DNA from 3 places in the Vibrio sp. E150_011 genome. Region 2 is predicted to be linked to each of the others. Evidence: predicted binding sites of a transcription regulator. Region 2 holds the regulator's gene; each other region holds the start of a gene.
The links. The regulator MetJ, encoded in region 2, represses methionine synthesis genes. The targets are predictions, from matches to a motif close to TTAGACNTNTANANGTCTAA.

Region 1 (4,968 bases), on a different contig from region 2:
AGCAACTTGGTGAGCTTGGGTTTACAGTAAGTAAACTGCCTGTACCCGAGCAATACACCAATGGTTTTAACGTTTATGGCCGCTTAGACGGCACGTTAGATGGAAGCATTGTATTCAGTGCCCATATGGATACGGTCACGCCAGGTATCGGTATCGAACCCATTATTGAAGATGGCATCATTCGCTCTAAAGGCAATACTATCCTTGGTGGCGACGACAAATCCGGTATTGCGGCAGTGATCGAAGCGGTTCGTTGTTTAAAGGAACAAAACATCGCGCATAAGACCATCGAAGTCGCGTTTACCGTGCATGAAGAAGGCGGTTTGTTCGGCTCTGAATATTTCGATATGTCATTTATTCAATCTGACAACGCTATCGTTCTTGATACTGGTGGTCCTATTGGCACCATCGTGACTGGGGCGCCGGGTCAACAAAAGATCATCGCGAAAATCACAGGGCGTCCAGCCCATGCTGGCTTAGCACCAGAAGAAGGCATTAGCGCTGCGAGTGTTGCAGCGGACGCGATTTCTAACATGAAACTTCTCCGTATCGACGAAGAAACAACAGCAAACATTGGCATGGTAAATGGTGGGCAAGCAACCAATATCGTCATGCCTGAGATGACTGTCGTTGCAGAAGCTCGCTCGTTAAACAGTGAAAAACTCACCGCACAAGTCGACCATATGGTTCAAACGTTCCAAGCCTCTGCGGTTAAATTTGGTGCGTCAATTGAAGTAACATCAACCCGAGCTTACGATGCATTCGTGATCGCAGAAGATAACCCTCATGTTCAGCATGTTAAAGCCGCATTTGCTAAAAATAACATTACGGCTAAGACGAAACATACTGGTGGTGGAAGCGATGCGAATAACTTTAACAAGAAGGGTCTGACAACCGTCAACCTTTCTACAGGGATGGCGAAAGTTCACACCACTGAAGAGTACATTGCGATTGCCGATATGGTGAAAATCACTGATTTTGTGATCACATACGTTACAGAGTAACGTCTGCACATTTTTGACCGGTACTGACAGCCATCACGACGACACGCGATGGCTTTTTTCTATCTTAACCTCTGGTAAGCATGAGCGACTGCCTAAGTATAGAAATACGTTCATTATATCCACCAGATAAACTCCCAACTTAACAACGCTATAAAAACTCAAAATCATCGATAGCTTTTCTTGCTTCCACTAACGTGCATCCAGATTCATGCATCAGCTCAGCAATCGTTACATTTGGGTTCTTTTCTAAGACCTGCTGAATTGGCGACTTGTATTCCGCAAGGACCTTATCGACCGCAACTGAAATCCAGCCCACCCCAGACTGAAACGCAAACTCTGTTAGAGAATCAGCGTTTCCCGTAAGAGTCCAGTGTCGAGACCGACGAATACGCTTGAGTTGGCACTGTTGTTCTGACGCAAGTTGAAGTAAACGCTGTTTATCTTCCACTCGGTGGACGAAGCTGTTGAGCTTAATCGTAATTAGAAGCCGCGATATTTCCAAAACTGCCCCTCGTCCCTTGCGATAACTTTAAACTTCTTTTGCGCCACTATCTTGCCTTGCAGAGTCATTTCCATCCTCCATTCCCCTAAATTACTTTCAAGCCCTTGGGTTGGGTGTAGTAATTGGATGGTGTCGCCTAAATAAAAATCCCAATCATTACTATTGATGTGCTCTTCACCATCAAACGGGTCAAGAATTTGTCCCTTCTTACCCACAATACCAGGATGAAAAATACAAAATTGAATGCGTTCGCCCTTTGCTTTTTTAATGTTGACCGTAAAGCCAAATTCAACATGTTCATCAGCGGTCACTGTGGTAGTAAAGTCTTGTATTTTAGGAAGTTCTTTTGAACCAGAATCCCAAGTTGAATAAATACCATAAGACGTCATTTCAACCTTTGGGGAGCGTTTTGCCATGTACAGGTTCCTGTTAATAAATAAAAATTGCGTGTCGCTGAACAACTATTTATCAATCTTGCCAACGTCGGCGCATTTTATCAATGACAGCTTCACTCACATCATGAATATTCTGATACTGTCCCTTGCACACCTTCACTTCTAATGTTGCCTTGTAGCGCTTCGCCAGCTGTTGGTAAACCTTCATTTCCCAGCGGCGTACAAACGTGTTGGCGACCACAACATCCTTGCCTAGTTTCAACTGCTTTTCAGTTTCACCTTGGCACCACAGGTGAGCCTGCTCGATACAAGTGGCATCATACTGATATTGTCCTTTATCGTTCAAAAAGAACATATCGGCTTCAATATGAACCGCATCGAAGCTTTTCGCTAAGGTGGATTTTCCTGAACCTGGCAAGCCACGAATTAATATCAATTTCAACACAACTTCCTAATAATCAACCGCTTTAGTCACAATGAATCCAGTATACCGGAATAATGCTCGCTCAGGAGTAAAACTCAGATAAGACAAGCGCTTCGATAATTCAATAACAATTAACGGTCGACAAGGTAAAAAGATTCGGTTAACTTTAGATGTATAGACGTCCAGAAGACCAGATAGCTTAGGGAGTAAGCTGTGCCAATTAAGATTCCTGACCAATTGCCTGCATCCGATGTATTGCGTGAAGAAAATATTTTTGTGATGCCTGAAACACGAGCATCCTCTCAGGAGATCCGTCCCCTTAAGGTTTTAATCCTCAACTTGATGCCCAAGAAAATTGAGGCTGAAACTCAATTTCTAAGATTATTATCAAACAGCCCGTTACAAGTCGATATCGAGTTGTTACGCATTGATGACCGACCAAGTAAAAACACACCCACCGAGCATTTAGACAATTTCTACCGTCAATTTGAAATGGTCAAAGATCGTAATTTTGATGGGTTGATTATTACCGGTGCCCCCCTTGGGCTCGTGCAATTCGAAGATGTGATGTATTGGGATCACCTACAAACCATCATGAATTGGGCGCATCACCATGTGACATCCACTTTATATGTATGCTGGGCAGCCCAAGCAGGGTTAAAGTTGTTGTATAACCTTCCTAAGCGCACACGTAAAGAAAAGCTGTCTGGTGTTTATCATCATTCCATCCTACAGCCTTATCATCCCGTCTTACGTGGGTTCGATGATTCTTTTGTCGCACCTCATTCACGCTATGCAGACTTCTCTGTGGAATATTTAGAAGAGCACACCGACCTTGATATCCTAGCGACATCAGACGTTGCGGGTGTCTATCTCGCGGCAACAAAAGACAAACGAAACGTATTTGTCACTGGCCACCCTGAATACGAAGCCCATACTCTTCACAATGAATACGTACGCGATCTCGGCGAAGGGATGGAGCCGACTATTCCAGTGAACTACTACCCTAACGATGATCCGGATAATAAACCTATCGCAAGTTGGAGAAGCCATGGCCATCTGCTGTTTGCAAACTGGTTAAATTATTGCGTCTATCAACAAACACCTTACGACCTAGAACATTTCAGTGCTGATAATTTTACTGTCACTGAGTGAGTTCACGACATGATTGTTAAAGAACAAATCAGTAGCCAATAACTAAACCGGCGTTAACCGTGCCTTCTATTCCCTAAACGCGAAAGCCCCAGTGACAACCATCACTGGGGCATTTTTATATCCGCTTATCAATTATCCGCTTATCAATTGTTGTGAGGCTATGCGTATTAGCGAAGCTCACGTCTCAAGATTTTACCAACGTTAGTTTTTGGTAATGACTCTCGGTACTCAATGACTTTAGGGATTTTGTAACCCGTTAAATATTGGCGACAATGCTTTTTAATCTCTTCTACTGTCACCTGTCCATTTGTAACAACAACCAGTTTTACACGCTCACCGGCGACATCATCAGGCACACCAATTGCCGCCGCTTCAATGATCTTTGGGTGCAACGTCGCGACTTCTTCTATTTCGGTAGGAAAAACATTGAAGCCAGACACCAGAATCATGTCTTTTTTTCTATCTTCAATGTAAAAGATTCCTTGCTCGTCCATTCTGCCAATATCGCCTGAGAACAGCCAACCATCATCCGTCAGCACGGCCTTCGTTTCCGCGTCTTGTTTCCAGTAACCTTTCATGACTTGGTCACCACGGATCTGAATTTCACCCACCTCGTTAATGCCCAATGCCTTACCTTCTTCATCAACAATACGCAGCTCAGTGCTTGGCAAAGGGACGCCAACGGCAGGAACAAAAGATTGTTGAGTATGGACGCCACCAGCAACAACAGGCGAACATTCCGTTAAGCCATACCCTTCGATAATCGGCATTCCTGTAATTTTCTGCCACTCTTCAGCGACGTGTTTTTGTGTGGCCATGCCACCAGCGATCGTAAATCCTGCATGTGAGAAATCGAGTTCTTTAAATTTTGCATGATTGTTAAGCGCTGAGAACAAAGTATTCAAGCCAAAGACCATGGTAAATGGATACTTACTCAAGTCATTCACGAAGGTATTAAGATCTCTCGGATTGGTAATCAGCAGGTTGGTCGCCCCCATGTACATCATCAGCATCATGCTGACTGAGTTCGCAAAAATATGGTAAAGCGGCAGCGGCGTTACTGCGCATTCCTGCTCAAGCGAAGTTCGAGGACCGAAATGACCAAACACTTGCAACACGTTTGCAATAATATTTCGATGTGTAAGCATCGCCCCTTTTGCCAGACCGGTCGTACCGCCCGTGTACTGTAGGTACGCTAGGTCGCTGCTTTCTATTGTCGGTGGGTTAAATTCTAGCTTTCTTCCTTCTGTCAGTACTCGGCGCAACGAAATAGCACCAGGTAAATGATACTTCGGCACCATCTTCTTGACGTATTTAACGACAAAATTGACTAAAGTTCGTTTATGAGGTGCTAACGCATCACCGATACTGGTCAATACAACATGTTTAATGCTGGTTTTCGCGACCACTTTTTGCAGATTCTCGCCAAAATTGGTCACAGCAACGATAATCGTTGCACCAGAATCACGGAGCTGGTGCTCCAGCTCT
Region 2 (4,968 bases):
AGTGGCAATTTTATTTGATTCTATCTCGACTATTCATTACTATACTGCGCCTTGATGGTATGGCTTCTATTCGTCATATTTGAAGAAATCGTGTGGTTGATAGCGTTTGCTTATCACATCGCCGTCACTTCAATGATGTTGAATTTTGGAAGCGGTAACACAGGTATTTTATTAACTACGTGTGGTGTCCGGCATAGACTCGGATGGCGACACGGCCTAAATTTGAGGTTTCCCATGAAAGCTGGCATCCACCCAGAATACAAAGCTGTAACAGCAACTTGTTCTTGCGGCAATACATTTGAGTTCAACTCTACTCTAGCGAAAGATTCAATTCACCTAGACGTATGTGACAAATGTCACCCATTCTACACTGGTAAGCAACGTATCGTTGATACTGGTGGTCGTGTTGATCGCTTCAACAAGCGTTTCGGCGCTCTATCTAGCAAGTAATTATTTTACTTCCTTAGATGTAAAAAGGACGCCTCGGCGTCCTTTTTTGTTTCTGGCGTTTTATATTTTATTCAACCAGCGGCTAAAATGAGTCCCGAGCTTGAATTGTGTTGAGCAGTACCAACTAACCCATACCATCAGTGTGGAGTATGGTTGATTCCAACGCCACACGGTCGGTGGTGTGTGTATTGTGACGGTTTTTGGATCGTTATATTCTTCTCGGTGGCTATTTTTATAAACACTCGACTTACCTTTTCCTAAACTCTTGGCTTACCTATAAAGGCTTAAGCTCATTCGAATCGTGACACCATCCATTCAAAATCTTGATTAACTAGCGTAGTATATTCGCCTAAAGTTGCGACGTACGACAATAGCGTATGCGCACTTTGTGTACCCCTTATGGAGGAAATCAAACCATTCCGAAGCGGGTTATACTAAAAATAACAATAATCACTCAGTCTTTCATACTCGAATAAGCAGGATCGCATACCATGTCCGATGATCATCAAATCGACGAATTCCGCCAACAGGCCCTCGATTACCATGCCCACCCAACCCCAGGCAAAATTGAAATCGCGTTAACCAAACCCGCTGATTCAGCCAAAGATCTTGCACTCGCTTACAGCCCTGGCGTAGCCGAGCCTGTTCGAGAGATCGCGCAAAATGCTGATAATGTTTATAAATATACAGCGAAAGGCAATATGGTTGCGGTCATCTCAAATGGTACAGCAATCCTAGGACTTGGTAATCTTGGCCCACTGGCATCCAAACCCGTTATGGAAGGTAAGGCGCTACTCTTTAAGCGGTTTGCTGGTTTGGACTCCATTGATATCGAAGTCAAACACCGCACGATTGACGAGTTTGTTGATACGGTTGCGAATATTTCTGACACGTTTGGTGGTATCAACCTAGAAGACATCAAGGCTCCGGATTGTTTTGAGATTGAGCGTCGCTTGATTGAGCGTTGTGATGTTCCGGTATTCCATGATGACCAACATGGTACGGCAATTGTCACGGCGGCGGGTATGTTGAATGCGATTGAGCTGCAAGGCAAAGAATTAAGTGAAGCGACCATTGTTTGTTTGGGTGCGGGCGCTGCGGCGACGGCCTGTATGGAGCTGTTGATTAAATGTGGTGCGATGCGTGAAAAAATCTACATGTTGGATCGCAAAGGCGTCATTCATACGCGTCGTGAAGGCTTGAATGAATACAAGCAGATGTTTGCCAACAATACCGATAAACGTACCCTTGAAGATGTCATCGAAGGCGCGGATTTATTCTTAGGGGTGTCTGGTCCAGATTTACTTCCTGCTGAAGCGTTGAAGCTCATGGCAGAGAAACCAGTCGTGTTTGCGTGTTCAAATCCTGATCCAGAGATTAAGCCAGAATTGGCGCATCAGGTTCGTGATGATTTGATCATGGGGACCGGTCGCTCAGATTATCCGAATCAGGTAAATAACGTACTGTGTTTCCCGTTCATCTTCCGCGGTGCATTGGACGTACGTGCCAGTGAGATTAACGATGAAATGAAGCTTGCGGCGGTTGAGGCAATACGTCAAATTGCTAAAGAACCCGTACCTCAAGAGGTGCTTGATGCGGCGGGTGTTAAGGCGTTGTCATTTAGTAAGGATTACATTATTCCTAAACCGATGGACCCACGCTTGCTACCACGCGTTGCAAAAGCGGTTGCAGTAGCAGCAGTCGAATCGGGCGTCGCACGAATTGAAATGCCTGAGAACTACATGGCTTAGAAAGTCATGATTGAATAGAAATTTGGGGCTTTAGGGATAAAACGTGCCTGGTGCCTTGAATTTGCTTTGAAAAAACGCTGGCCTTGATGGTCAGCGTTTTTTTATTGTTTGACCCAGGACCCAGGACCCAGGACCCAGGACCCAGGACCCAGGACCCAGGACCCAGCCTCTAAATCCTACTTTTTATTCTTCATCGAACGCTTCAAACTCAATACCCATCGCCGTCATCATGGCTTTCACTTCGGTTGGGATATCATCTGGGCGGTCTTTTCTTAAGTCTTCATCGGTCGGGAGCGGCTGACCAGTATAGGCGTGCAGAAATGCTTCACACAACAATTCGCTGTTAGTTGCATGGCGTAGGTTATTGATTTGGCGACGAGTTCTCTCGTCGGTCAATACCTTTAGCACTTTTAACGGAATGGATACCGTGATCTTTTTAACCTGCTCACTTTTTTTGCCGTGCTCCGCGTAAGGGCTAATGTATTCGCCATTCCAATCTGCCATTGCACACCTTCGTCTATTGATCGTAAATTTGTTTTATAGGAAAGCCGCAATTTTAGCGGCATTTACTGCCATAAGCAAAGACATATAGACGTCTAGAAGTGTTGACGTCTCACAAAATGGACAGTAAAGTGGGGTTTCGTTGAGCGGACGGTTAATTTTTCCAAAGATGGGTGCTTTTACTTGTCCGTTCAAGCATGATTAATCACACTATTTATCACCCAACCTTCTCGAGAGGTTGTGGTTAGCCTTCACCTTGCGCGTGTTAATAAAGGATGTTTCTATGAGCAATCGGAAGCCGGCGACAATCGCGGTTCGTATGGGTATCGAATCAGATACTCAGCACCACGCTGTCGTACCACCTATTTACCTTTCTACCAATTATGGCTTTCCCGCTTTCGGCGACGTGCCAAAATATGATTATACCCGTTCTGGTAACCCCAATCGTGGATTACTTGAACAGGCCTTATTTGAATTGGAGTCCGGTAAAGGTGCTGTGGTGACCAACTGTGGAACCTCTGCATTGAACCTTTGGGCATCGGCTTTTTTAGGCCCTGATGATTTGATCATCGCGCCACACGATTGCTACGGTGGCTCTTATCGCTTATTTAATACTCGCGCACAAAAAGGTGATTTTAAGGTTCAGTTTGTTGACCAAAGTGATGACGCGGCGTTAAGTGCTGCCATCGCAAAAAAACCAAAGTTGATTTTGTTAGAAACCCCGTCTAACCCGTTGGTACGCGTTGTGGACATTGCGAATGTCTGCGAAAAAGCAAAGCAGGTTGGCGCGCTGGTGGCGGTCGATAATACCTTTTTGACACCGGTGTACCAAAAGCCTTTAGACCTCGGTGCGGACTTTGTTATTCACTCCACGACGAAGTACATCAACGGCCACTCGGACGTTATTGGTGGCGTGGTGATAACCAAAACAGAAGCGCATGCAGAAGAGCTGGCGTGGTGGGGTAACTGTATTGGCGCAACAGGCACACCGTTTGATAGCTACATGACGTTGCGTGGTATCCGTACACTCAGTGCGCGTATGCGTGTCCATGAAGAAAGCTCACAAATTATTCTCAATTATTTGAAGGGCGAATCATTGGTTAAGGTCATCTATCATCCGAGTCTACCTGAGCATCCAGGTCATGAGATTGCCAAAAAGCAACAGTCGGGCTTTGGGTCTATGCTGAGCTTTGAGTTCGCTGGTAGCTTTGAACAGTTGAAATATTTTGTTGGCAAACTGAATCTCTTCTCGTTGGCAGAGTCCTTAGGTGGGGTAGAGAGCTTGATCTGCCACCCAGCATCGATGACTCACCGCGCGATGGGCGAGGCTGCGCTGGCTGAAGCGGGCGTCTCTCAACAGCTATTGCGCTTATCGGTAGGCTTAGAAGACGCAGAAGACCTAATTGAAGATCTACAACAAGCTTTTGATAAAGCACGAACGTTTGAAGGGTAAGCACGGCAATGAGTAATACTAACGTACCAGTGACGAAGCAATTGCATAAATTTGGTGGCAGTAGCCTGGCTGACCCTGGGTGCTACCGTCGTGTGGTATCGATTCTAAAAGACTACTCTCACGCAGAAGACCTGATTGTGGTATCAGCGGCAGGCAAGACAACCAACCGACTGATTGCGTTTCTGGATGCGTTAAACAAGGATGGCCGTGTTGCTCATGAGCACCTGCAAGCGTTACGACAGTTTCAATTTGAGTTGATTGATGAATTGCTCGATGGCGAAGAAGCGGAAGCCCTTCGTTCACAGTTGAGCGACGAATTTAGTACGCTTGGTGAGCAAATAGCGCCCCTTTCTGAGGCGCAGAAAGCCGCAATCTTGGGACATGGTGAGGTTTGGTCATCTCGCTTGTTGGCAGCATTACTAAGACAAAGTGAGTTGCCTGCGGTTGCCCAAGATGCAAGAGCCTTTTTGCGTGCTGAGTTTGGTGCTCAACCCGAGGTTGAGCGTGCCCAGTCTTACGCCTTGATTAAAAGTGCCTTGGCGCAACATGCGCACCACCGTGTGGTGATTACGGGTTTCATGGCGCAGAACAGTACCGGTGATACCGTGTTGCTTGGTCGCAATGGTTCGGATTACTCAGCGACCGTCATCGGTGCATTAGCTGAGGTGGCAAACGTCACCATCTGGAGTGATGTGGCAGGCGTTTACAGCGCGGATCCTCGTGTGGTTTCTGATGCGTGCTTATTGCCCCTTTTACGTTTGGATGAAGCCAGCGAACTGGCTCGCCTCGCAGCGCCCGTGTTACATAGCCGCA
Region 3 (4,968 bases), on a different contig from region 2:
CTGCCTCGCTAAGGCTTCCTTAGTTAATCAGAGCATGTAACGTGACGAACCTCCCTCAGACCCTATATCCATAGAGCCTGAGGGAGTAGTGATGCGAGCTCTCGATGTCGCTGTTACTCGAACCTCAACGCGTTCTTTCAAACTAACATGGGATGCCTACCATGAAACAAGCAAAACTTATTCGCTACAGCCTACCAATGGACAGTGGGGTGATCTTGCGAGACAACAAACTGACGACTCGAGAGGGTTGGATTGTTGAGCTGAAGGAACATGACAAGCGTGCATTAGGTGAAATAGCGCCGCTGCCGGGCTTTAGCCATGAGTCGATTGAAGAGGCGGGCGGTCAAGCCCAGGCATGCTTAGAGGCATGGGTCAATAACCAAGCCTTGGACCTCGAAGGCTGCTTTCCCTCGGTTGCATTTGGTATGTCCGCCGCATTGATGGAGTTATCAACGCGATTACCTGAAAAAGGAAACCATCAAGCTGCGCCTCTGTGTTCGGGGGATCCTGATGAGTTGTTGCCTGTGCTTAATACTATGTCTGGGCGTAAAGTAGCAAAAATTAAGGTGGGGATGTACGAGGCGATTCGCGATGGCATGATTGTCAGCTTGTTTTTAGAGTCGATTCCAGACTTAACGCTGAGGCTGGATGCCAACAGAGCGTGGAGCTTGGATAAAGCGAAAAAGTTTGCTTCTTATATCTCCCCAGCATTGCGCGCTCGCATTGCCTTTATTGAAGAGCCGTGTCGCGATGCCGATAGTAGTGTTTCATTCGCGGCTGAAACGGGTATTGCTATTGCGTGGGATGAAACCTTGCAAGACGCCGCACGGCAGGCGGACTTTACCGTGCCATCGTTGAAAAGTGCGAAAGCAATCGTGATCAAACCGACGCTTGTTGGCAGTTTGGATAAATGCATCCGGATTATTGAAGAGGCGCACAATCAAGATATACAAGTGGTCATCAGTTCAAGCCTAGAAAGCAGTGTTGGCCTGAATCAGCTTGCTCGTTTTTCTCAGTGGCAGCTATCTAATGAAACCCCAGGGTTGGATACAATGCAGTTATTCGCTGCCCAATTGGAGACAGCATGGCCTGGTTGTGAACTACCGGTATCGATGCTCAGTGAGCAGTCACTGTATTGGCAGTCATAGCGTTTATGTTTAGATCATAATGCTAATGCTAATGCTAATGCTAATGCTAATGCGATAGTGCTTACATTTGGGCGAATTTGGTCGATAGTGGCAGTACGAGTGATAAGAAAGAGCGGCAAGCGAAAATGAAAGAGTCGACAATGAACAATGCTACGGGTCTGAACGCTTGGGTGCGACAAACACCGAATGAAACCGCGTTATTGACCCCTGATGGTGAGTACAGTTGGCAACAAGTCCAGCGGGTCGTTTCCCAATACCAGTTAGCACTTGTGAAGGCTGGCGTAGAAAAAAACACCGTGGTTTGTCTTATCGGACGCGCTGAACCAGCATTGTTGTTTGCTTATCTTGCTTGCCTTGCCCAAGGGTGTTTGCCTGCGTTGGTGGCCAGGCAGCCAGTAACGGGCATGAACGCCAAATTGACGACGCTTTATTCTAAATCCGAACGTGCTTACCTATGGTGGTGCAGCGATACGGCACGTGAATGGTCTGCGTCTAGTTTTGACCGTGACGTAACGTTTATCAACACGCAACCAATCGAGGGGGGTTGTGAGCATAGTGAGCACGAGCAAGCTGTTAATGACGATGCTATTCACGGCAATGTTATGCACGGCAATACTATTCACGATTATGCGATTCACAACAATGCGATTTACGAACTATCTCCCCATCAAATCGCTTCAATCATCTTTACCTCAGGTTCAACCGGCAAACCGAAAGCGGTGGTGCACACCATCGAGCAACACCTTGCCTCAGCGACGGGTCTTCTCGAGCGCTTTGCTTTTTCACCCAGTGATCGCTGGTTGCTGAGCCTGCCGATGTTTCATGTTTCTGGGTTAGCCATCGTGTGGCGTTGGTTGTCGACGGGAGCTCAACTTAAGGTTGGAGGCGGTCAGTTTTGTGAAGATATTTCAGATGTAAGCCACGCCTCATTGGTGGTCACTCAATTAAAACGGATTATCGATCAACGACTGCCGAATCAACTCAAACGTGTGTTGTTGGGCGGAAGCCATATTTCTAATGATCTGATTCAGAGTGCCCGTGAATTGGGTATTGATATGTGGATGGGCTACGGGATGACCGAGACGGCATCAACGGTGACGGCAAAGCAGGCGAATGAAGATGCATCATCCGGGATTCCGTTACCCCACCGTGAGGTAAAGCTAATTGATGGGCATATATGGGTTAAAGGCTCGGTACTGTCATCGGGTTACTACCAGCAAGGGAATATTCTGCCTTTAGCCTTGGTCGATTGCTGGTTTGATACGAAGGATCTTGGTCGGTGGAGCGCAGCTCAAGAGCTCCAAGTCATTGGAAGAGCAGATAATTTATTTATATCGGGTGGCGAAAATATTCACTGCGAAGAAATAGAAGCCGTGTTAAACGCGCGCCCTGAGGTTGTGCAATCAATTGTCGTTCCAGTGCGTAGTGATGACTATGGCGCACGCCCGGTGGCGGTTGTGCAACGAGTGAATGATCAGGTGAAATTAAAAAACGATCAATTAGATATAGACCTTACTACGACATCACTTGCAAAATTTAAGCACCCTGTTGCGTACTATGATATGCCAGAATCTCTGTTGTCTTCGGGTATTAAGGTATCACGAGCACAAGTTAAATCGTGGCTTTCTAGCACGCAATCCAATTATGTGGTTATTTCATAGTCCAAAACGGAATTTTCTCTTCGCTCAATGCTCACCATAATGTCTCTAGGACAATAACGTGAGTAAATGGAATGAACATAATTCTTGGGATAGCAATTGCGCTGCAAATTGCATTGGCACTGACAACGGATGGGCTTCCTCGAGCGGTGGCCGAGTTAACGGCTTTTATCCTCACCGTTGTCCTTTGTGTCAGTGTTAAACGGCGCTCGCGAATCTTTTCCAAGTCGTCGACACAGAACTAGTGTTATCAGACACGTTATTGCTTCGTAATTACCTATTTAATTGATGCTGACAGGTCGTTTCGACCTCCCTTCTGCGGCGCTATACCAAGTTCTATTTATCGCTCGATGGTCTTAACACCGATGAGTTTGACAATAATCTGGTTTATTTAAGCACATGAGTTATTCAGCTGACTGCTGATGACTCTGTTTCCTGTTTCCTCGCTTTCTTATGTATGCTCCAGCTCCGGTCTATGGGTTTAATGTCAGATCTTAGCTTTTAGTCAATGATCGATGTTGTTGGATGAAAAATGCTAACTAATTCATTCTATGAATAAAAATTTGGTTGCATCAAGGTATCTCATAGTAGTATAAAGACATTTAGACGGCTATACGGCTGTTATTTATTATTGGAGAGTACAATGAAAGGATTCAAGAAGATTGGTCAATGGGCGTTCATAGTGTCAATTCTTACGGGGTTAACGGCTTGTGGGCAATCAGATGATTCCGAAATTAAGGTGGGAGCGACAGTCGGGCCCCACGCTCAAGTCGTGGAAGCCGTAGCACGAGAAGCTGCAAAACAAGGCTTAAACGTGAAAGTGGTCGAATTCTCCGATTACATCACACCTAATGCGGCATTAGAAGATGGCAGTATTGATATCAATAGTTACCAGCATCAACCATTTTTAACGAATTATAATACCAGTCACGATGCACACCTAGTTTCAATTGGCGACTCTATTTTAATGCGTATGGGGGTCTATTCGAATAAATATAAGTCACTTGAAGCACTACCTGATGGTGCAAGGATTGCTATCCCTAACGATCCAACAAACGGTGGTCGCGGGCTATTATTGTTTGCGGATAGTGGACTGATTACCCTCAAAGAAGGCGTTGGTTTTCAGGCTGGGTTGAATGATATTGTGAGTAACCCAAAGAAGTTTAAGTTTATTGAGGTTGATGCTGCACAGCTGCCTCGTACATTAGATGACGTTGATGCGTCAGCCATTACGATGAACTATGTGATGTCGGCAGGCTTAGACCCAAAGAAACAAGGTATTTACTTAGAATCTAAACAAGCGCCGTTAGCCGTTATGGTGATTGCTGCACGTGAGCAAGACAAAGACAATGCAGCGTATAAACAATTTGTTGAGATATATCAGTCACAAGCTATTAGAGATTTCATGCAAGAGACATTTAAAGGCACAATTGAGCCTGCATTTTAGTTTTTTGTCGTGCTGTCGTATGAGGCTTAACCATGGCAACTCTGACAGAGCATGAGTGGTTAGCCTCGGATTATATTCGCGTGAACCGGGTTGGAGCTAGCGCTCACCTCTCGATATAAACAAGGTCAATCCTGACCGTGGATCTGCCCGATTATCGATACGTACATTGAACAGGCGGTTTCTAAGATCTCATCCGGAAAATCATAATCAGGATTGTGTAATTCTGGGTGAGATACGCCACTTCCAATGCCAAACAGCGCACCTTGGTAACGCAATAGAAACTCAGCAAAATCCTCTGACCAACGCATTGGTGTCTCAAGTTCCGTGACCGCTAGGTTAAGCTTAGTGGCATGTTGCCTGATCAAATCTACATGATGGCTTGAATTAACCGCGGCGTTAAACGGCTCGTGCCAAGAGTAATTAATGTCGAGTGTAGTGTTCTGCTCGATGCGCTGCAACGTACGCTGTACTCGTTTCTGCATGTCGAGAAAAGTGGCGTTACAGTCACTGCGTAATGTTGCCATTATCTTTGCCGATCCAGCAGCGACACCAAACGCTCGCTCTCCAAGTTCGGCGTTGACGATGGTGACAAGGCTGAATTCTTCTGGATAGCTATCTGGTAGGGTTTGCAGGTACTGTAAGATTTCTATCATGGCATTGAGCGGACTTACCCCGTTTTCAGGGTAGGCGGCATGGGATGTTTTTCCTTCCAGAT

Region 1: the regulator MetJ is predicted to act here: its motif matches at 2,492-2,511, upstream of metA (homoserine O-acetyltransferase MetA).
Region 3: the regulator MetJ is predicted to act here: its motif matches at 3,409-3,428, upstream of ACE1OE_RS21370 (MetQ/NlpA family ABC transporter substrate-binding protein).

What each region holds. Positions count from the first base shown of each region.
Region 1 is NZ_JBHFOL010000002.1:663,484-668,451, reverse strand. Features, by position in the region: gene ACE1OE_RS06185 (M20/M25/M40 family metallo-hydrolase) at 1-1,004, shown strand, start outside; gene ACE1OE_RS06180 (ribosome recycling factor family protein) at 1,153-1,506, opposite strand; gene ACE1OE_RS06175 (DUF3859 domain-containing protein) at 1,485-1,922, opposite strand; gene ACE1OE_RS06170 (AAA family ATPase) at 1,975-2,343, opposite strand; gene metA (homoserine O-acetyltransferase MetA) at 2,539-3,480, shown strand; gene ACE1OE_RS06160 (AMP-binding protein) at 3,648-4,968, opposite strand, start outside.
Region 2 is NZ_JBHFOL010000011.1:90,575-95,542, reverse strand. Features, by position in the region: gene rpmE (50S ribosomal protein L31) at 235-450, shown strand; gene ACE1OE_RS16480 (malic enzyme-like NAD(P)-binding protein) at 942-2,201, shown strand; gene metJ (met regulon transcriptional regulator MetJ) at 2,385-2,705, opposite strand; gene ACE1OE_RS16470 (O-succinylhomoserine (thiol)-lyase) at 2,986-4,155, shown strand; gene ACE1OE_RS16465 (bifunctional aspartate kinase/homoserine dehydrogenase II) at 4,164-4,968, shown strand, end outside.
Region 3 is NZ_JBHFOL010000020.1:55,722-60,689, forward strand. Features, by position in the region: gene menC (o-succinylbenzoate synthase) at 162-1,148, shown strand; gene menE (o-succinylbenzoate--CoA ligase) at 1,289-2,809, shown strand; gene ACE1OE_RS21365 (hypothetical protein) at 2,881-3,051, shown strand; gene ACE1OE_RS21370 (MetQ/NlpA family ABC transporter substrate-binding protein) at 3,450-4,253, shown strand; gene ACE1OE_RS21375 (amidohydrolase) at 4,379-4,968, opposite strand, start outside.